DNA from 2 places in the Cupriavidus metallidurans CH34 genome. Region 2 is predicted to be linked to the other one. Evidence: predicted binding sites of a transcription regulator. Region 2 holds the regulator's gene; the other holds the start of a gene.
The links. Region 2 encodes FliA, which starts transcription of late flagellar genes. Its sites were predicted from a motif close to CTAAAGTTTNNNNNNNNNNNGCCGNTA; they were not measured.
Positions count from the first base shown of each region.

Region 1: RMET_RS04395 (DUF342 domain-containing protein) is a predicted target of FliA. The motif match lies at 5,059-5,085, and genes of this name have one in related genera.

Region 1 is NC_007973.1:947,743-957,980, forward strand. Features, by position in the region: gene RMET_RS04370 (aminotransferase-like domain-containing protein) at 1-1,314, opposite strand, end outside; gene RMET_RS32035 (hypothetical protein) at 1,493-1,912, shown strand; gene RMET_RS04380 (NAD(P)/FAD-dependent oxidoreductase) at 1,896-3,515, shown strand; gene RMET_RS04385 (DUF1415 domain-containing protein) at 3,512-4,105, shown strand; gene RMET_RS04390 (class I SAM-dependent methyltransferase) at 4,154-4,984, opposite strand; gene RMET_RS04395 (DUF342 domain-containing protein) at 5,201-6,826, shown strand; gene RMET_RS04400 (response regulator) at 7,065-7,478, shown strand; tRNA gene RMET_RS04405 (tRNA-Thr) at 7,945-8,020, opposite strand; gene RMET_RS04410 (class 1 fructose-bisphosphatase) at 8,371-9,387, opposite strand; gene pepN (aminopeptidase N) at 9,454-10,238, opposite strand, start outside.
Region 2 is NC_007974.2:241,775-252,012, forward strand. Features, by position in the region: gene flhF (flagellar biosynthesis protein FlhF) at 1-1,352, shown strand, start outside; gene RMET_RS19230 (MinD/ParA family ATP-binding protein) at 1,365-2,180, shown strand; gene RMET_RS19235 (RNA polymerase sigma factor FliA) at 2,288-3,004, shown strand; gene RMET_RS19240 (flagellar protein FlhE) at 3,004-3,450, shown strand; gene RMET_RS19245 (porin) at 3,636-4,727, opposite strand; gene RMET_RS19250 (amidohydrolase family protein) at 4,806-5,831, opposite strand; gene RMET_RS19255 (4-oxalomesaconate tautomerase) at 5,828-6,976, opposite strand; gene RMET_RS19260 (LysR family transcriptional regulator) at 7,148-8,368, shown strand; gene RMET_RS19265 (MFS transporter) at 8,538-9,863, shown strand; gene RMET_RS19270 (gallate dioxygenase) at 9,873-10,238, shown strand, end outside.

The DNA.
Region 1 (10,238 bases), on a different replicon from region 2:
CGACTGGGGCATTTCCACCCAGAGATGCAGCCCACCGCGCGGCAGCGTCAGGCGGGTGCCTGACGGGAAGGTGGTCGCGATTCTCTGGGCCATCCATTCGCGCTGGGTTCGCAACTGGGTGCGCAGGCGACGCAGGTGACGCTCGAATGCCCCCGTGCCCATGAACTCGGCCACGGCGATCTGCGTCAGCATCTCGTTCGGGCGCGACAGGCCGAACTTGAGCATCTCCACGCGCGCCTGCCACTTGCCCGCCGTGATCCAGCCGAGCCGCATTCCGGGCGCCAGGATCTTATGGAGCGACCCGCAGTAGATCACGGAGCCCGTGGTGTCCCATGCCTTGGCGGCCGTCAGCGGCACTTCGTCGTCGAAGGTGGCCGAGCAGCAGTCGTCTTCGATCAGCGTGAGACCGCGTGTGGCGCACCAGTTCACCAAGCGCTGTTTGTGCGTGTCCGGCATGACGCAGCCGAGCGGATTCTGCAGGTTCGGCACCACGCAGACGGCCTTGATGTTGTCGTAGGTCTGGGCAGCCAGATCCAGCGCTTCGAGCGACATGCCGGTCTGCGGGCTGCAAGGAATCTCGAGCGCACGCATTCCCAGGCTTTCGAGAATCTGCAGCAGGCCGTAGTACGTCGGTGATTCCACGGCGATGACATCGCCCGGGTTCGCCACGGCCCGCAGGGCCAGCGTCAGCGCTTCGGTGCAGCCGTGTGTGACCACGATGTCCTCGGGCGCGACGTTGATCCGCGCGCGCAACGCGTGCCTGGCCAATGCCGCGCGAAACGCGGGGTGGCCGTCGAAGTCGACCGAACTGCCAAAGAGCATTGGGTATCGCCGCAGTGCCCGCGTGGCGGCATTGCGCAATGCGGCCGCCGGATACAGCTCCGGCGCCCCGCAGGCACCGCCGAAGTTGATCCGGTAATGCTGGCCGCGCGCCAGGATTGCGGAGATGCGCTGGTGGATGCCGACGTACTGCGCGGGATCCGGCAATCCGGTGGCCGGTTCTTCGATCGGGGCCAGCGAGGGCCGCGCAGGAGCACGCACGAAATAGCCCGAGCGCGGCCGCGCTTCGAGCAGGCCGGCCGCCTCAAGCTCGCGGCAGGCCTGGAGCGCCGTGGACAGGCTCACGTCGTGCAGCCCCATCAGCGAACGCACGGACGGCATCCGGTCACCCGGCGCCAGCGTGCCCACCGAAATCGCCTGCCGATAATGGCCAGCCACCTGCTGGTAGAGCGGGGCGGAGGATTGAGGCGATGCGGCGGGGGCAGGGCTGGCGGCGAGGTTGGCGGCGAGGTTGGCGGCGAGGTTGGCGTTCATGGGGGCATCTTCGCGCGATGGGGTGAAGTGGAACAGATACAGATGCGGTGTCTCTGTATCGTAACAGGGCGCAAGTTTGACATCTGTTCTGGTTGCGCTTGCGATGGCTTGTGCCTGTTGGCAAGGCGGGCGGCTCGGTAGCCTTGTTTGCATGATTTTGCGACCCAGGAGCCACGCCATGTCATTCATCAAGCCCGCCGAACCGACCGAACCGACCGAATTTCCCGGACCCGTTTCCCGCACCATCCGGCTGGCTGCCGGCCAGTGCTTTTTCGAGCACCTGCCAGCCGGCACGATCGTGCACGTCGAGGGCGGGTGCATTGTCGTGACCACCGCGCCGTGCTGGCTGGCCAGCGATATCGGCCAGGCCGCGTACACGCTGCATTCCGGGGGCGTGCAAGTGATCCAAGTCACAGGTTGGACCTGCTTGGCCGCGAAGGGGCCCGCGCACTGTCGAATCATGGTGCCGGCGCCGCGCCCAGGATGGTGGCGGCTGATAAAATCCCGCTTCGGCCGTTCTGGCTTCCTGCTGGGTAACTCCCGGCCACCAGACATCAAGGCCACAGAACCATCGGTACCCCATGCTACGTCTCAGTGAAGTCAAACTCCCGCTCGACCATACCGAAAGCGACCTGGATGCCGCCGTGCGCAGCCATCTCGCGCAGATCGGCGTCAAGGGCGACGGGCTCATCGGTTTTACCGTCTTTCGCCGCGCGCATGACGCGCGTAAGCGCGACGATATCAAGCTGACCTACATCATCGATATCGAGGTAAAGGACGAGGCCGCCGCCCTGAAGCGGATGGCTCGCAAACCGAACTGGAGCGTGACGCCGGACATGGCCTACCACTTCGTTGCCCGCGCACCCGAGGGCGGGCCGAAGTCGCGACCGGTGGTGATTGGCCTGGGCCCATGCGGCCTGCTTGCCGGCCTGATCCTGGCGCAGATGGGCTTCCGCCCGATCATTCTCGAGCGCGGCAAGGAAGTACGCGAGCGAACCAAGGACACGTTCGGACTCTGGCGCAAGAGCGTGCTGAACCCCGAGTCGAACGTGCAGTTCGGCGAAGGCGGCGCGGGCACGTTCTCCGACGGCAAGCTCTACAGCCAGATCAAGGATCCGAAGCACTACGGCCGCAAGGTGCTCAACGAGTTCGTGCGTGCCGGCGCGCCGGAGGACATCCTGTACAAGGCGCGGCCGCACATCGGCACGTTCCGGCTGGTGAGCATGGTCGAGAAGATGCGCGCGGAGATGCTGTCGCTGGGCGCGGAGATCCGCTTCGAGACGCGCGTGGACGATGTCGATATTGACAACGGCCAGGTGCGCGGGCTGAAACTGTCCACTGGCGACTATCTGCCTTGTGACCACGTCATCCTGGCTGTGGGCCACAGCGCGCGCGACACGTTCGAGATGCTGCATGAGCGTGGCGTCTTCATGGAGGCCAAGCCGTTCTCGCTGGGCTTCCGCATCGAGCATCCGCAAGGCTTGATCAACCGCAGCCGCTTCGGCAAGTTCGCCGGTAACAAGCTGCTGGGCGCTGCCGACTACAAGGTGGTTCACCACGCCAGCAATGGCCGCGCGGTGTACAGCTTCTGCATGTGCCCGGGCGGCACCGTGGTGGCCGCCGCGTCCGAGCCGGGCCGGCTCGTGACCAACGGGATGAGCCAGTACTATCGCGCCGAGCGCAATGCCAATGCCGGTATCGTCGTAGGGATCACGCCCGACGAGGACTTCCCGGGTGGCCCGCTGGCCGGGATCGCATTCCAGCGCAAGTGGGAAGAGCGCGCGTTCGCGCTGGGCGGCAGCGACTATCGCGCGCCGGGGCAACTGGTTGGCGACTTCATCGCCGGGCGTGCCTCGACGGCGCTCGGCTCGGTGGAGCCGTCGTACAAACCGGGTGTGACCCCGACCGACCTGAGCACGGCGCTGCCAGACTATGTCATCGACGCGATCCGCGAGGCGCTGCCCGAGATCGACAAGAAGATCGCAGGGTTTGCGATGCACGATGCGGTGCTGACCGGCGTGGAGACGCGCACGTCTTCTCCGCTGCGGATTCGCCGTGATCGGGAGAACTATCAGAGCATCAACGTGAAGGGGCTCTATCCCGCCGGCGAAGGTGCCGGTTATGCCGGGGGAATCTACTCGGCGGCGATCGACGGCATCGAAGTCGCCGAGGCCGTGGCTTTGAGCATCGCGAACGCATGAGCGTGAACACGACCGATCAGGCCAGGCCGGCGAATCCTGCCGATAACGATGGCATCATCGAGAACGTGCGCCACTGGTTGGCGCGCGCGGTGATCGGCCTGAACCTCTGCCCGTTTGCCAAGAGCGTGTACGTCAAGGATCAGGTCCGCTACGTGATCAGCGACGCGACGCGCGACGAGGACGTGCTGGACGATCTCGAGCGCGAGCTACGCCTGCTGGAAACGTCCGATCCGGAACAGATCGACACGATTCTGCTGATCATGCCGCACGCGTTGGGCGACTTCCTGGCCTACAACGACTTCCTGTATTTCGCCGATCGCCTGCTGCGTAGCCTGAAGCTCGAGGGTACGTTGCAGATTGCGAGTTTCCATCCGCACTACCAGTTCGAAGGCACCGAGCCCGACGACATCGAGAACTTCACGAATCGCGCGCCATATCCGATCCTGCATCTGCTCCGTGAAGACAGCATCGCGCGTGCTGCCGAAGCGTTCCCGGAGGCGGAGGACATCTACGAGCGCAATATGGAAACGATGCGCCGGCTCGGCCATGCAGGCTGGCTCGAATGGATGGCTGGCAAAAGCGATCTCTGACTTGATCTCGGGCGCGGTCTCCGATGCGTCCTCCGGCCGTGGTCCGGATCAGGGCGTGGTGAAGAATCGCTCGTTCAGTTCTTCCAGGCCGAGCGATTCCAGCACATTGTGCAAGCGCTCCGCGGGACGGCGGCGCGGCAAATCCTTGTACTGGGCGATGATCAGTTCGTTCTTCATCGAGTGTTCCCAGCCCACCAGCTCCGTCACGCTGACCTGGTAGCCGTGCGCTTCAAGCTGCAGGCAGCGCAGCACGTTGGTGACCTGGCTGCCGAACTCTCGCGTGTGCAGTGGGTGGCGCCAGATTTCCGTCAGCGGATTGCCGGCCAGCAACTTGCCTTTGTGCTTGCGCAGCACGCTCGCGACCTCGGCCTGGCAGCAGGGCACCAGCACGATGTGCCGCGCCTGCTTGGCCAGCGCGAAGTGGATCGCATCGTCAGTGGCCGTATTGCACGCGTGCAGGGCCGTCACGACGTCGATGGTCTGCGGCAATGCGGGCGACGTGATCGAATCGGCCACGGAGAGGTTCAGGAACGACATCCCACCGAAGCCCAGGCGGCTGGCCAGCGCCTTCGAGCTGGTCACCAGTTCTTCGCGGGTCTCGATGCCGTAGATGTGTGAGCTGTCCTTCAGGTCCTTGAAAAAGAGATCGAAGAGGATGAACCCGAGATACGACTTGCCCGCGCCGTGGTCCACCAACGAGACCGTGCCTTTTTCGTCCTTTACCTCGCGCAGCAGTGGCTCGATGAACTGGTACAGGTGATAGACCTGCTTGAGCTTGCGGCGGCTGTCCTGATTCATCTTGCCGTCACGCGTCAGGATGTGGAGTTCCTTGAGCAGTTCGATTGACTGGCCGGGACGGACTTCGTAGGTGCTGGACATCGGGGTGGTGCCTTGGGGCGGGGACATCGGAGGGCGCTAGTTTACCGAAATTGCGCACCCCCTACTTTTGTGGGCTCAAGTTCACACCGCCGGCGCCGTTGAACATGGATCGACGACAAGCACAGTTGGCGACGGATTCGGTGGGTCTTTGCGGAAAGTCCCCGGGCGATGGGCCCAGGCCGGCTGTTGCGACATGCAGCATAGAGGCGGGGACACATGACAGCCGACGCGGGGTTGCGCCTGGAACTCAGCCAGCCTGGGAGCCAGGTCAGGGCTTGCTTTACACCGGACGCGGGCCACTTGCCGCCCGATCGCGCCAGTCTGGACGCTTCCCTGGAAGCTTGCCTGGCCGAGCACGGCTGGCAGGGCGCGCGGCTGGACGCCGCTGCCGTGAGGGGCTTCCTGACGCAATGCCAACTGACCGATCGCGAGATTGACGCAGTGATCGGCAGCGTTCTGGATGGCGAATTCGAACTCGAAATCACGGCCGACAAGCTGCGGCTGTTGCTGACGCTGGTGAGCCCGGAAGGCGGCCGGCCAATCACGGCCGAAGAGATTGCCGCCGCCGCGGCTTCGATGGGGGTGGTGGCCTTGCTCGACAGCGCGGCGATCGGCGTTGCGCTGGAGGCCGGTAGCTGCGAGGGGCGCGAGATTGCGCGCGGCGTGGCGCCCCTGCAGGGCGAGACAGCACGCTTCGAGAGCCTCGTCCAGCCCCGCAGGCCTGTCCTGGCGGAGAACGAGGACGAGCGTGTCGACCTGCGCGATCTCGGTAGTCTCCTGCTCGTCAACCCGGGTACCGCGCTGATGCGCCGCACGCCGGCCAGATCGGGCAAGGACGGCATGGATGTGCTTGGCAAGCCGATTCCGGCCGACCCTGTGGTGGATACGCCCTACGCGTCCGATCTGACCGGCGTGGCAACCGATCCGAATGATCCACTGCTGTTGATCGCCGTGATCGCAGGCTCGCCCCGGGTGTTGCCACATGGTGTGATCGTCAGTCCGGTGGTCGACGTCGATGCCGTCGACCTGCATTCCGGCAACGTCAATTTCGATGGCTCGCTCCGCGTGTCGGGCGATATCCGCACCGGCATGTCGGTACGTGTCACCGGTGATGTGGTTGTGCAGGGGACGATCGAAGCCGCCAGCGTGCAGGCCGGCGGCGATGTGATCGTCAAGGGCGGCATCATCGGCAAGGCAGAAACCGCGAGCGGTGGCGCCCCGAGTGAGATTGCCAGCGTGCGCAGCAAGGGCTCCGTTCATGCGCGCTTCATCCAGAATGCGATCGTCGAGGCGGTGGCCGAGGTAATCGTGGAGAGCGGGATTCGGCAGAGCGACGTCTCCGCGGGCGAACGGGTGGTGGTTGGCGCGCCGACCGCGCCAGGCAGCATCAGCGGCGGGCGTACGCGGGCGATGCAGAGTGTCAGCACTGGGACCCTGGGCGCGCCGGCGGGTACCGCCACGACGGTGCAGGTCGGACTCAACCCGCTTGCCGACGAGCAGAAGGCGGAGCTGGAAGTCCGGCGCGGCAAGATCGTCGAGGAGCAGTGCAAACTCCAGCAACTTGTGGCGTTCTTTGCCAAGCACCCCGAACGCGCCACGGGGGACATTCGCGAGAAGGCGCGTGCCACGATGTACAGGATCAATCGCGACCTGTTCGAACTCGACGCGGAGATCGCCCACCTGGCCGAGCAGATGAAGCCGTCCGAGCAGGCGGAGATCGCGGTGGGCCGGCATATCCACGGCGGCGTGACGCTGCAGGTCGGCCACAAGGCGCTCAAAGTCATGGAAGACAAGCCGGGCGGCCAGATACGCGTGGTGGACGACCGCATCGCCGTGAACTGACGCGGGTGGCGCACCTCCCGTTCTTGTTTCCAAACGGACGCAGCGCGTTACGGGGAACGTGACACGTTACGCGAGTCGTAACGTCGCCGACCTTGGCCGCTCTGGCGTGATCGCCCGCCATCCCGCCTCCGGTAACGCATTGCCGCCACGCCGTACTGTCGTCCGGTGCGCACCACCGCTGGCACGACGTTTGCGCCATGTGTCTCCGCAGACAAACAGCGGAGCACAGGAGCACACCATGGGCGCGATCGTGATTGAGAGCCATCCACTGACCAGGCTGGGTATGCAACGCCTGCTTGAACGTATGCCAGGCATCGGCCCGGTGGAGAGTATTGATCCTGAGGGGATCCTGCTGTTCGCGCATAGTCTGGAAGACGTGCTGGTCATCTACGGCATGACAGTGGACGCCTTCGACAACTGGTATCTGCTGCGGCGCCTGCACCAGGCACTGCCTAATGCGCGCATCCTGCTGCTGTCGGACAACATATGGATGCATGTGCCGTCGTCGCTGCGCGCGTGTGGTGTGCAGGAGCATCTGCCGAAGTCGGCCTCGATCGAACGGATGGAAGCGGTGCTCATGCGTATGCTCGGAGACCCCGATGTCGCGGTCAATGCTCTGATGGATGACTCCATGTTCGGATCGCATCGATAGTCGGCAGGCTTGCGGACTGTCTTCGGGCAGCTAGTGCGCGGCCGTTGGGATGAGACGAATCGCATTCTGCAGGTCCCCCCGGCTTTTCACCGTTTCCCCCGCCTAGAATTTCCGTCATCCAATGTTGGATGGTCACTGGCAGGGAGGGAATGATGATGGAAATGGCTCTGGACGATCGGACCACGCGATGCGAGGTGGAGCTTGGTCCGATGTTGGCAATGACGCCTGTCGTGTCGTTGAGCGGCGATGGGGGGGCGGCCTATCGCTCGTCGATCATCTGGGGGTGACGCGATTCCTGTTGCGCGCAGGTCGTTCCAGTCAGGCTGGGGAAGTTCAGAGCAGATCGAGGCGGGACAAGCGGGGGATGTGGCAGCTGCGGATTATGTGGGCGTCGTCGTGCCCAAGTTATCTGTCGACTGCAAAGCAAAAAGGGCAACCCGTGAGGGTTGCCCTTTCTACTTTCAAGTGGTGCCGGAGATAGGAGTCGAACCTACGACCTTCGCATTACGAATGCGCTGCTCTACCAACTGAGCTACACCGGCGAAACCTTAAACTTGCGAAACCTGTTCTACCGCTTGGTCTCGATTTGCGCTGTTGCTTGCGAATCGATCGAATCGGATAGAGCCCGCAATAATATCAGCGACTTTTTATTTTGTGAAGCCCCCGGTGCGACTTTTTTCAACGTTCCGCCGTGGCAGTCCCTGTTCGGTGGGTGTTGCCAGCCGCGGCCGTGGGCGACCGATGGCAATCATCGCACGAGTGGCGCTCTCGTCGCGGGTGAAAAAACGGGCAAAGCCTGCCGCTTTTTTACGGATTGCCGTGCGGCTGTTGGCTTCAGCAAAGCAGACAGGGCGCCGAGGCGCCCTGTGCTTGTCGAAACCGGATCTACCCGTTACGCCTTGGCGGCGTCTTCCTGGTGATACCGCGTGACGCGCTCGACTTCATTCTTCGAACCGAGGATGACCGATACGCGCTGGTGGAGCTTGGTCGGCTCCACGTCCAGAATGCGCTGCTGGCCATTGGTAGCCGCGCCGCCCGCCTGCTCGACCAGGAACGCCATCGGATTGGCTTCATACATCAGGCGCAGCTTGCCCGGTTTCTCGGGCTCGCGCTTGTCCCACGGATACATGAAGACGCCGCCGCGTGTCAGGATGCGGTGCACGTCGGCCACCATCGAGGCGATCCAGCGCATGTTGAAGTTCTTGCCGCGCGGACCTTCGTCGCCGGCCAGGCACTCGTCGATGTAGCGGCGCACGGGCGGAGCCCAGTGGCGCATGTTGGACATGTTGATCGCGAATTCCTTGGTGTCTTCCGGGATCATCACATCGGACTGGGTTAGCACGAAGCTGCCTGCCTCGCGGTCCAGCGTGAACATGTGCACGCCATTGCCGACGGTCAGCACCAGCGTGGTCTGCGGGCCATACACGGCATAGCCGGCTGCCACCTGCTGGGTGCCCGGCTGCATGAAGTCATGCTCGGTCACGGTCTGACCGGGCTTGTGCATGTGCAGGACCGAGAAGATCGTGCCGATCGACACGTTCACGTCGATGTTCGACGAGCCGTCGAGCGGATCGAACAGCAGCAGGTATTCGCCCTTCGGGTAGCGGTTCGGGATCTCGTAGAACGAGTCCATTTCCTCGGACGCCATGGCAGCCAGATGGCCACCCCATTCATTGGCGTCGAGCAGCACCTCATTGGCGATCACATCGAGCTTCTGCTGCGTTTCGCCCTGAACGTTGCCGGTGCCGGCCGAGCCGAGCACACCCGCGAGGGCGCCCTTGCTGACGGCGTTGGAAATGGCCTTGCAGGCGCGCGCGACCACTTCGATCAGCAGCCGGAGTTCCGGCTCGATCGTGTTGTGCTTGCGCTGCTCCTCGACCAGATAGCGGGTGAGGCTGATGCGTGTCATGGTGGGGTTCTCCTTGGATGGCCGCAATTCTACATGTGTGCCGCTGCGGACATGCCACTTTCCGGGTCAGGCCGACAGGGCCTTGCTGACGATCTCGCGCACATCGCGCGACAGCGTCGACGAGGCGGCCACGCGTTCCAGCGCCGCGCGCATCCGTTCGCGCAGCGGCATCTCGTACTTCTGCCAGCGGTCCATGACGCGTGCCAGGCGCGCGGCCACCTGCGGGTTGATCGCATCCAGCGCCAGTACCTGGTCGGCCCAGAATGCGTAGCCCGAGCCGTCCTCGGCGTGGAACTGCGCTGGGTTGCCCGAGCAGAAGCTGAAGATCAGCGAACGGGCGCGATTCGGGTTGCGCAGATTGAAGGCCGGATGCTGCATCAGCGCGCGCACGGTATCAATGGTGCGCTTGCCCGCGTGCGGGCCAACTTCGCCGCGCTGCATTCCCTGCAGCGAGAACCACTTGTCGATGACCAGCGCGTCGTCCTCGAAGCGCTCGTAGAAATCGGCCAGCGCGTGTTCGCGGCCCGGTGCGAAGCTGTTGACCAGCGCAGACAGCGCGGCGAAGCGGTCTGTCATGTTGTCGCTCTGCTGGTAGTGGCGGTCCGCAAGTGCCTGCATGTCGGCGTCTCCGCTGTCGGCCAGATAGCCGAGCGCGAGATTGCGCAGCGCGCGACGGGCCATCGAGTCGGCATCGGGGCTGTATTCGCCCGGTGTCGCGTTGGCCTCGTATGCGGCCAGCCATTCGGCCTTGAGCGTGCGCGCCAGGCCTTCGCGCAGGAACAGACGTGCGCGGTGAATCGCCGTCGGGTCGGCCACGCCCATGCGTTCGGCCAGATAGGCCTCCGCGGGGA
Region 2 (10,238 bases):
TGGAACTCGCGCAGGCCAGCACACTGGTGGAACGCGCGTTCATGACGCCGCGTCGTGGCTCGCTGTTCAATGACGCCGACATGGCACGCCGCCATGCCGTTGCAGCGGACGCTGCAACGCCGCGCCCGGCCGAGCGCAATGGCGCCGATGACATGCTGCGTTCGTTGACTGACAGCGCTAATGCCGTAGGCACGTGCGTGGAAGAGTTGAACGCCGCAGGCTACGGCTTCGATGTCGCGCGCCAGCTCTGGCAACAGCGCGGCGCCGGTGCCGTGGGATTGCGCCAGATGGGCCAGCAGGCACGCATGGCGATGTGCCGCGACGCCAGCCGGGCCTGCGAGCGCTATGTGCTCGCCGTATCGCAGAATTTCACCCAGCCGGTGCAAGGTCGTCGCGCGCCGCAGTTGATGCAATGCACCCTGTGGCTTGCCGATCGGGACGGGATGCCGCTGGCCGGTACCACCGCGCCCGTTGGCCGTACGCGGCAGTCGATGTCAGAAGCGGACGCCGATGCCGAAGCCGAGACCGTGCGCGCCACGCTTTCTGCGGCACGTACCGTCGTCAACCTGAATGCTTCGGTGCCATCGGCCGCCGTGATTGCGCGCTGGCATCAGCTCGGTGAGCGCTGGGTGGCGGGTACGCGTAAAACCGCGCGCGTGATCACTGGTGGCGCGGCCAGCAAGCTCGATGCGATCGCCGACACGCTGACGTTTCATGCGATTGGCGACACGACCTGGCGCGACCGCGACGCTGTGCACTGGGTTGGTCACTGTGCCGTGCGGATTCCGGAAGGGACGGTTCGTGCGGTTGGACGCGCTCGCGATAACACGGCCGAGACCGGCACCGAAGCGTGCCTCGTTGTCTCCCGCATGGCGGATCGTGATACCGGCGAAACGCTGGCGGTCGAGTACGTGCTGTGCGACGCGGCGCTGACCGATGACGCCGCGCAGGTCGCTCGCTGGATGCAATGGGCGAACGCCGCGGACGAGCAGTTCCGCACGCTGCGTCATGCCGCCGAACACTTCGCGCAGGACGGCGATGCGTCGGACAGTCAGGGGACCAGCCTGGTGTCGCTCCAGCTCGGGCTGACCACGCTGCGCCTGCAGCACACCCCCACCGCAACCGCACCGGCGTTCCTGTCACGCCTGGCCGGCCGTGCCGCGACGCGTGCGAATGTGCCGGTGCCAGGCTCCGTGCTCAACGAGGGCATGGGTCGCCTGCTGGCGCTACTGGATGTGCTGGAGAACTATCCCGGACGTGCCGCCTCGCCTGCGCTCGTCGGTGATATCACTGCCGACGTGGCAATGCAGGCGACAGTCGGACTGCCGCAGTTGGCAGTCGCGGGGGAATAAGCCTTGAACGTCATGGGTTCCGATCAGGCAGAAAGCCTGCGCCGTCTGCTGGCGCCGCGCGTCACCCGGCGCATCGCGGTGGTTGCCGCCGATGCGGGGGCGGGCGCCACCACGGTGACACTGGGTCTGGCCAATGCGTTGGCCATGCAGGGCGAACGCGTGCTGCTCGTCGACGAGGATCGCCATGGCGTGCGTGCCACGCGTCTGTCGGGCGCCGCGCCTGTGGCAACGCTCGCCGATGTGCTGGCCAGCCGAGTGTCTGCGGCCGCCGCGATTGGCACGCGTCCCGCCAGTGGCATCGCGGTACTGCCGGCAGGTGACATCCCAGTCGATGCCGGGAACATGGACCGCGCGCTATCCGATCTGATTCCCGACATGCGGTCGGTGCTGATCGACGCGCGCACGGATGCGACCGGCGCGCTGTCGCCTCTGGCGGCAACCGCCCACAACGTGGTGATTGTCATGCGCCCGGAGGTAACGTCGATTACCGCGGCCTACGCGCGCATCAAGCGTCTGCATCACGAGTACGCATGCCGCCGCTTCCATCTGGTCGTCAATATGGCGGCCACCGAAGCGACCGTTGCCGCGCTGGCGCGCAATCTTGCACGTACCGCGAGCCAGTACCTCGGCGTCGAGGCTGGTCTGACCGGATACCTGCCGATCGACCCGCTGGTGGCCCGCGCATTCCAGCTTAGCCGTTGCGTGGTGGAGGCATATCCCGCAGCGGCATCCACCAGCGCGCTGCGCCACATCGCCAGCGGTATCGGCGCATGGCCGTTGCGACACGATACAACGCCCCAGGGAGCGGCTGTGGCCGTTCCCGCATGAAGCCAGAACAAGAAGTCGACAAGACCGGACACCGAGCCAGACAGTCAGCCGCGGCCATGCTTGCGCGGCGCTGGCACCGATAGAAAGCATTTACCGAGAGTTCCACCATGTACACGATTCAGGGAAAGCTCGAACAGGCAGACGTGGTCAAGTCGCACGCGCCGCTGGTGCGACGCATCGCGTTGCAGCTGGCGGCGAAGCTGCCGGCCAGCGTGCAGATCGACGACCTGATCCAGGCCGGCATGATCGGCCTGCTCGACGCCGCCAAGCGCTACGAGGACAACCATGGCGCGCGATTCGAGACCTATGCGAGCCAGCGCATTCGCGGCGCTATGCTCGACGAGGTGCGCGCCAACGATTGGCAATCGCGCAGTCTGCGCCAGTTCACACGCAAGATCGAACGCACGCAGCGCCAGCTCGAGCAGAAACTCGGCCGGAGCCCCATCGACTCCGAAGTGGCGAAGGAACTCGAAATGGGGCTGGAGGAGTATCAGGAACTGCTCAACGAAGTCCATGGCTGCCAGTTGCTGCACTATGAGGACTTCGAACGTTCCGGGGAAGAAGACTTCCTGGATCGGCACCTTGGGGTGACCGACGAAGCGAATCCGCTCACGGTGCTGATGGAATCGGGAATGCGTGACGCGCTGATCCGCGCCATCGAGAAGCTGCCCGAGCGCGAGAAGCTGGTGCTCTCGCTTTGCTACGACCAGGAGTTGAACCTGCGTGAGATCGGGGCCGTGCTGGAAGTGACCGAATCGCGCGTCTGCCAGATCCGTAGCCAGGCCATTACGCGGCTGCGCAACCAGCTTCGCGGCATGTTGTGATGCGTCATCTTCTGGCATTCGCGTTGTGTCTTTGTCTGGCCCCCACATGGGTCGACGCGCAGACATACGTGCGCGCCACCTACGAGCTCAGTGGGTCGCGTTATGCCTGGACCAGCTCCGCGCAGGGACCGCTGATTGCCAGTCGCGGCCAGCGCACGATGTCGTCGCCGGTGCTGCCCCCCGGCACGATGCCTCAGGCAAGTGGCATCGTTACATCGGTACGCTGGCGCTACAGCTTCGCCAGTACCCCGCCTATCGATCTGGAAGCATACCTGTGTAACGCGCGACGCTGCGTGCTGCTGTCTGGCGCGCAGGGGAAGACCGATGCGTTCGCGGGCGACGATGCGACCGGCGGGTTCGTGTTTGCCTACCGGGTTGCTGGCCGTGGGGGGCTGTCTCCCACCCTGCAAGGCCGCAGTAACGAGGTGACGGTGAGCTACCGATAGCGCGCCGGGCCCGGCGCGGCAATGAAACGGCCCGTGGACGGGTTCAATCTGCACCTATCTGCACGTCACTGGCACTACGGGCCGCTCGGCACAGGACTGCAGTCGCAAAAAAAGCCCGCTCCCAGCCAGTCATGACCAGAAGCGGGCAGGTGGAGCCCAGTCTCAAGCCGACGAATGAAGTGCCGTCAGAAGACGTGCTTCATGCCAAGCATGGCGCCGAACTGCGAGCCGCCAGGCGCGGGCGATGCGCCGGTGGAAGCGCTGTCCACGGACAGCGCCAGCTTGCCGCCGTTGTCGATATAGCCAAGCGTGGTGTAGACGGACGTGCGCTTGGAGAAGGCGTAGCTGGCACGTAACGCGCCCAGCCACGCCTTGTCGGCGCTGTTGTGGTACTTGAGGTAGAACGCCTCGCCGGAGAGCGTCACCGCAGGAGTGATGTCGTAGGCGACACCGGCGTAGAACATGTCGCTGCGCGGCGTGGCGATGGCGCCGTTGCGACGCCCGATCCAGCCGGCGCCGATCTTGGCGCGGTCCACGAGCATGTAGCCACCGAGAGTGGCGCGATCATCCTTGAGCGAACTCGAGGTCAGGCCGCCGAAGGCGCCGGGCCCGCCGCGCTGCGAGTCATAGGCGCCCAGGATGCCCCACCAGTTGGTTTCATACCCGAGCATGGCCGACCATTCGCGGCAGGCGGTCTTGTCGGCGGGGTTCTCGCCGCCGCAGTTGGTGCCGGAGGGGCTGGGACCAGCGTTGACGGTGTCGCGCCCGAAGCTGTAGGTAGCGCCAATGGTGAAGCCGCCGAATTTGCCCTTGTAGGCGATGGCGTTGTCGGCCCGCGCGTTGGGCAGGTAGTTGTCGAGCGAGCTGGAACCGTAGGCGTTAGGGCCGAGAATGTCGGAGTCGAGCGTGGCCCAGAACAGCATGGTGTACTGGCGGCCGAGGCTGACCTGGCCCCAGTTGCCGGAGAGGCCGACCCATGCCTGGCGGCCGAAGAGGCGACCGCCCTGGTTGGAGACGCCGCTGTCGGGGGCGAATCCGGATTCGAGCACGAAGTTAGCCTTCATGCCGCTGCCGAGGTCCTCGGTGCCGCGCAGGCCCCAGCGGGAGGGTACGGTGCCGCTGAGGTTGGCCATCTTGACGACGGAGTTGCTGGCGGTGCCGACGTGGTTGAGGTACTCGATGCCGGTGTCGATGACGCCGTAGAGCGTCACGGATTGGGCGTTGGCGATGGCGGGCAGGCCGAGCGCGGCCGCCAGCGCCAGGTGGCGCAGTTTCATCTTCTTCTCCTCCGTTAGATATTTTTCTGGAACAACGTTGATGCCTGGCTTCGATGGCGCTGCCTGGCGGCCGCGTGCCTAGTGGCCACGTGCCTTGAGTCGCGCGTCAAGTCGGCTGTAAACGCGCCGCGCGTTGCCTTCGTAAATCTGGTGACGTTCCTCGTCAGAGAGCGCGGCCTGATCGATGTAGCGCCGCGTATCGTCGTAGTAGTGGCCGGTCTCGGGGTCGATGCCACGTACCGCGCCGATCATCTCCGAGGCGAACAGCACGTTCTTGACCGGTATCACGCGCGTCAGCAGGTCGATGCCAGGCTGGTGATAGACGCATGTATCGAAGAAGACGTTATTGAGCAGGTGTTCGCCAAGCGGCGGCAGCTTCATCTCCTGCGCCAACCCACGGAACCGGCCCCAGTGGTAGGGCACCGCGCCGCCACCGTGCGGAATCACGAACTTCAGCGTCGGAAAGCGCCGAAACAGGTCGCTGGTCAGCACCTGCATGAATGCGGTGGTGTCGGCGTTCAGGTAGTGCGCGCCAGTGGTGTGGAAGCACGCGTTGCAGCTCGTGCTGACGTGAATCATGGCCGGCACGTCGAGTTCGACGAGCTTCTCGTAGATCGGATACCAGTACGGATCGGATAGCGGTGGCGATGTCCAGTGTCCGCCAGACGGATCTGGATTCAGGTTCACGCCAACAAAGCCGTACTCGAGCACGCAACGTTCGAGTTCCTTGACGCAGCTCTTGGTATCGATTCCCGGCGATTGCGGCAGCATGGCGGCGCCGACGAACTGGTCGGGGAACAGCTCGCTGACACGGTGGCAGAGCGTGTTGCAGATGGCGGCCCACGTGGCGCTGGTTTCGAAGCTGCCGATGTGGTGCGCCATGAACGACGCGCGCGGCGAGAAGATCGTCAGGTCCATCCCACGCTCGCGCATCAGGCGAAGCTGATTGCTGGCGATGGCGTCACGTAGTTCGTCATCACTGATGCGCAGTTCACTGACGGAAGGCGCGAGCGCAGGGATGTTCAGGCTGGCGATCTGGCGTTGGCGCCAGTCTTCCAGGGCCTTGGGGGCGGTGGTGAAGTGCCCGTGGCAATCGATGATCATGGGAGTTCGTCAGACAGAGGCCATGCGCTGGTCGGCACCAGTACCTCGCCGCGCATGATGGGACGCGCGGTGCGGATCAGCGCGCTACGTACGATCGATCCCGGCTTGGCAGGATCGGTTTCCAGTTCAACGGTGAACTCGCCGGTCGGGTGCTCGACGCTGATGGCGTGGAGCGGCCCGACGCTGGTGACTGCGATGTCGCTTGCCACGGTGCCTGGCAACACGCAGGCAGTGCCCACCGTGATGGCGGCCAGCACGCCGATCGCATCGTGGCAGACGCGCGGGATGAAGCAACGCGTGGCGATGCTGCCGCCCTGGCGTGGCCGGGCCAGCAGGCACATCTTCGGATAGCTCTTGTCGGAGACGTCGCCAAGCCCCATGAGTTCGCCGGCGACGAGCCGCGCGGCTTCGATGCGTTGCTTGAGTTCGTGATCGGCATTGAGCGCGGCCACGCTTTCGTAGCCGGTGCGGTCGAGATCCTCCGCGCGCATCAGCACCATCGGCATGCCGTTGTCGATCAAGGTGGCGGCGATCAAGCGTGAGCCGCCACGCACCGGATCGTTGATCGTCAAGACGTCGATGGCGTTGCCGGTGGGCAGCATTGCATGGCAGACGGAGCCTGCGGTGTCGAGAAAATCGATCACGATTGGAGCCGCGGCGCCGGGAACGCCATCGATGCGCGCGTTGCCCGAGAAGCGTGGCACGCCACCGGGCGTCTGGATCGTGATGTCGCAGAGCATCCCGGTGTTGCGCGTCAGCACACGTGCCCGGGTGATGTCGCCCTGCGGCGCAATCAGTCCGCGTTCGATCGCAAAGGGAAGCACCGCCGCCAGCATGTTGCCGCAATTCGGGGTGGTATCGACGGTGTCGGCGTTCGGCTGCAGTTGCGCGAACGTGAAGTCCAGGTCGGCATGACCCGGCGTGCCGCGCGACACAATGCAGGCCTTGCTGGTCAGTGGATGGGCTCCGCCGAGGCCGTCGATCTGGCGCGGGTCCGGGCTGCCCATCGCCGCCAGCAGCACGCGATCGCGTGCTGGCACGTCTTCCGGCAGATCGCTCGCGAGAAAAAACGGTCCGCGTGACGTGCCGCCGCGCATCAGCGTGCAAGGAATCGCGCGGAGATCGGAGGCGAGGCAGGGCGTCATGGCGGGTGCGTAGTCGGACCCGATCAGGGGTCCGATCGGTGGTCCATCAGGTTGTCCATCGGGTGGCCGAAGTATCGGCGTACCGTGGAATCCCTTGGTTGCCATGTCGCGGGACAGTTGTTCTAATCTGCTTATCGACAGCACAAATACAACATCGGGTCGGACGACGCCATGGAGACCATCAGCCTGCATCACCTTCACGTTTTTGCCGGTGTCGCCGCTGCCGGAGGGGTACGGCGATCCTCTGAGTCGCTGCATCGGGCGTCGTCTGCGATTGCCCGCTCGGTGGCCGCGCTCGAGGAGACGCTCGGGGTGGTGTTGTTCGAGCGCAAGGGCAGGGGGATGCTGCTGACACGTGCCGGCGAGATCGTGCTTGAGCGCGCGCGGCATATCGAAGGCGCCTTGCGCGAGGTGCGGGAGGAAGCGGTACGGATGCGGGCGCAATCGGGCGCCGCCGTCGCTAGTATCGACGCGCTGCACAACGAACGGCGGCTCGAAGTGGCGGCGATGCTGGCCGAGGTGCATCACATGCCCAGCGTGGCGGCGTCGATCGGCGTGTCGCAGCCGGCGGTCAGTCAGGCAATCGCCCGGCTGGAGGATGCATTGGGCCAGCCCATCTTCGCGCGCACGGCGCGGGGCATGGTGCCCACCGACGCAGGCAGCCGCTGGGTGGTTCGCTTCGAGCGCGTGCTGGCAGAACTGCGCAATATCCGCGCCGATATCGCCGCGCTGAAGGGGGTGCTGGAAGGTGTGGTGACGGTTGGCGCGCTGCCGCTGGGCCGCACGCTGCTGTTGCCGATGGCGATTGCCGACGTGCACCGGCGCCATCCGCATCTGCGTTTCCGGACGCTCGAAAGCCCGTATGAGGAACTGACCGCGGGCCTGCTGGCCGGGCGGATCGATTTCATTCTTGGCGCGGTACGTCCGCTGGCCTCGCAAGGGCTTGCCACCGAGAGGCTTTTCCAGGACCGGATCTCGCTGATCGTTCGCGCCGCGCATCCGCTGGCGGCCAGAAAGCGCGTGACGCTGGCCGATCTCGAACCGTATCCGTGGGTGCTGTCTCGCGCCGCATCGCCGTCGCGCCAGGCCCTGGACGGCGTGTTTGCGTCACGTGGCCTGCCGTTGCCACAGCCGCTGGTTGAAACCGGAGACCTCGCGCTGGTGCGCGGCATGTTGCTGCAGGGGGACATGGTGACCGCCTTGTCCGCCCATCAGCTTCGCCACGAGATCGACGCGGGATGGCTGCGCGAACTGGGGCTCCCGCTGCCCGACACGGCGCGCAGCATCGGCATCACCACTCGCGTGGGCGCGCGTCTCTCGCCCGGCGCCGATGCGCTGATCGCCGCGCTGCGGCACGCCAGCGGGTCAATGGAACAGGCCGTCGATAAGTAGATGGCAACGCAGCCCGCGCCACAAAGCAATACTGCTATCCCCTGCTGAACGTAGACTGCCGTTGCCGTGCATGGGGGATGCGCGGCCGGCCGCTTCCGCGGCGATTAGCCATGTCGATAACTAGAATCCGCTGACTCCCGCACGGCGGATCACGCCAGGAGACGGCAACATGACAACGCAACGGCTCGACATTCGGGCCCATATCAACGAACGCAAGATGTCCGGCTACCAGTGGCTGCTGCTGGTGCTGTGTTTCCTGATCGTCGCCACGGACGGGATGGATGTGGCCATCATGGGCTTCCTCGCGCCGGACATCACACGCGAATGGGGCATCTCGAAGGCCGCCTTTGGCGTGGTGATGAGCGCCGCGCCGATCGGCCTGGCTATCGGCGCGCTGGTGGTCGGACCGCTGTCCGACCGCTTCGGCCGCAAGAAGCTGCTGGTCGGTTCCATCGCGCTGTTCGGCGTATTCAATCTGCTGAGCGCATTCGCCGATGGCACGGCAACCTTGTCGCTGCTGCGCTTCCTGACCGGCCTTGGTCTGGGCGCGGCCATGCCGAGCACGACCACACTGCTCTCCGAGTATGTGCCGGAACGTTCGCGCAGCATGTTGCTGGCGACGATGTTCACGGGCTTCAACCTCGGCTCCGCGCTGGTGGGCTTCGGTGCCGCCGCGCTTCTGCCGCATCATGGCTGGCGCGCGGTGCTGGTCGCCGGTGGCGCGATTCCGCTGATCTGCCTGCCGTTCTACATCATGCTGATTCCGGAATCGGCGCGCTTCATGGTGGTCCGCAATGTCGCGCCGGCGCGAATCGCCCGCACGCTGCGCCGCGTGATCGGCAGCGTGGTGGCCGATGACACCGTGTTCACGATCAGCGAGCCGCCGGTTTCCGGCAAGCAGCCCGTCCGCACGCTGTTGTCGTCGGGCTATCGCAGCATGACGCTGGCGCTGTGGGTCACGTACTTCATGGGGCTGCTCGTGATCTACCTGCTGAGCGGCTGGCTGCCCACGCTGATCAAGGACGCCGGCCTGCCGATCGATCGCGCCGCCAACCTGACGGCACTGTTCCAGCTCGGCGGTACCGTCGGCGCGCTGGTGGTGGGCTACTGCATGGACCGCTTCGCGCCCCATCGCGTGATCGGCGTGTCATATGTGCTGGGCGCGATGTTCATCCTGATGCTGGCTTCGGGCAGCGTCACGTCGTCGATGTTCGCACTCTACGTGCTGCTGGCCGGCTTCTGCATGAGCGGCGCGCAGACCGGGCTCAACGCTTTCGCGCCGCAGTGCTATCCCACGCCGGTGCGTGCCACTGGCGTAAGCTGGATGCTCGGCATCGGCCGCTTCGGCAGCATCACCGGCTCCATGGCGGGCGGTGTGCTGCTGTCGATGGGCTGGAGTTTCAGCGCGGTGATTGCCATCCTGGCCGTTCCGGCGACCATGGCGGCAATCTCCATTGTTTCCACGAAGGCGCAGCCTCGCGCCGTAACCGCTTGACGTATTGCCATGGCCACCATCATCGGCGCAATCGCCTCATCCCATACGCCAACCATCGGATTCGCGCTCGACGCGGGCAAGCAACAGGACCCCGCCTGGGCGCCGATCTTCGCGGCCTATGCGCCGGTGAGCGAGTGGCTCGCTAGGAAAAAGCCCGACGTGCTGCTCGTCGTCTACAACGATCACGTCACGTCGTTCTTCTTCGATCACTATTCGGCCTTTGCGCTGGGTATCGGCGATACCTACCATGCTGCCGATGAGGGCGGTGGCCCGCGTAACCTGCCGCCGGCGCGCGGCCACGTCGAACTGGCGCGGCACGTCGGCGCATCGCTGGTGGCCGACGAGTTCGACATGTCGTTCTTCCAGGACAAGCCA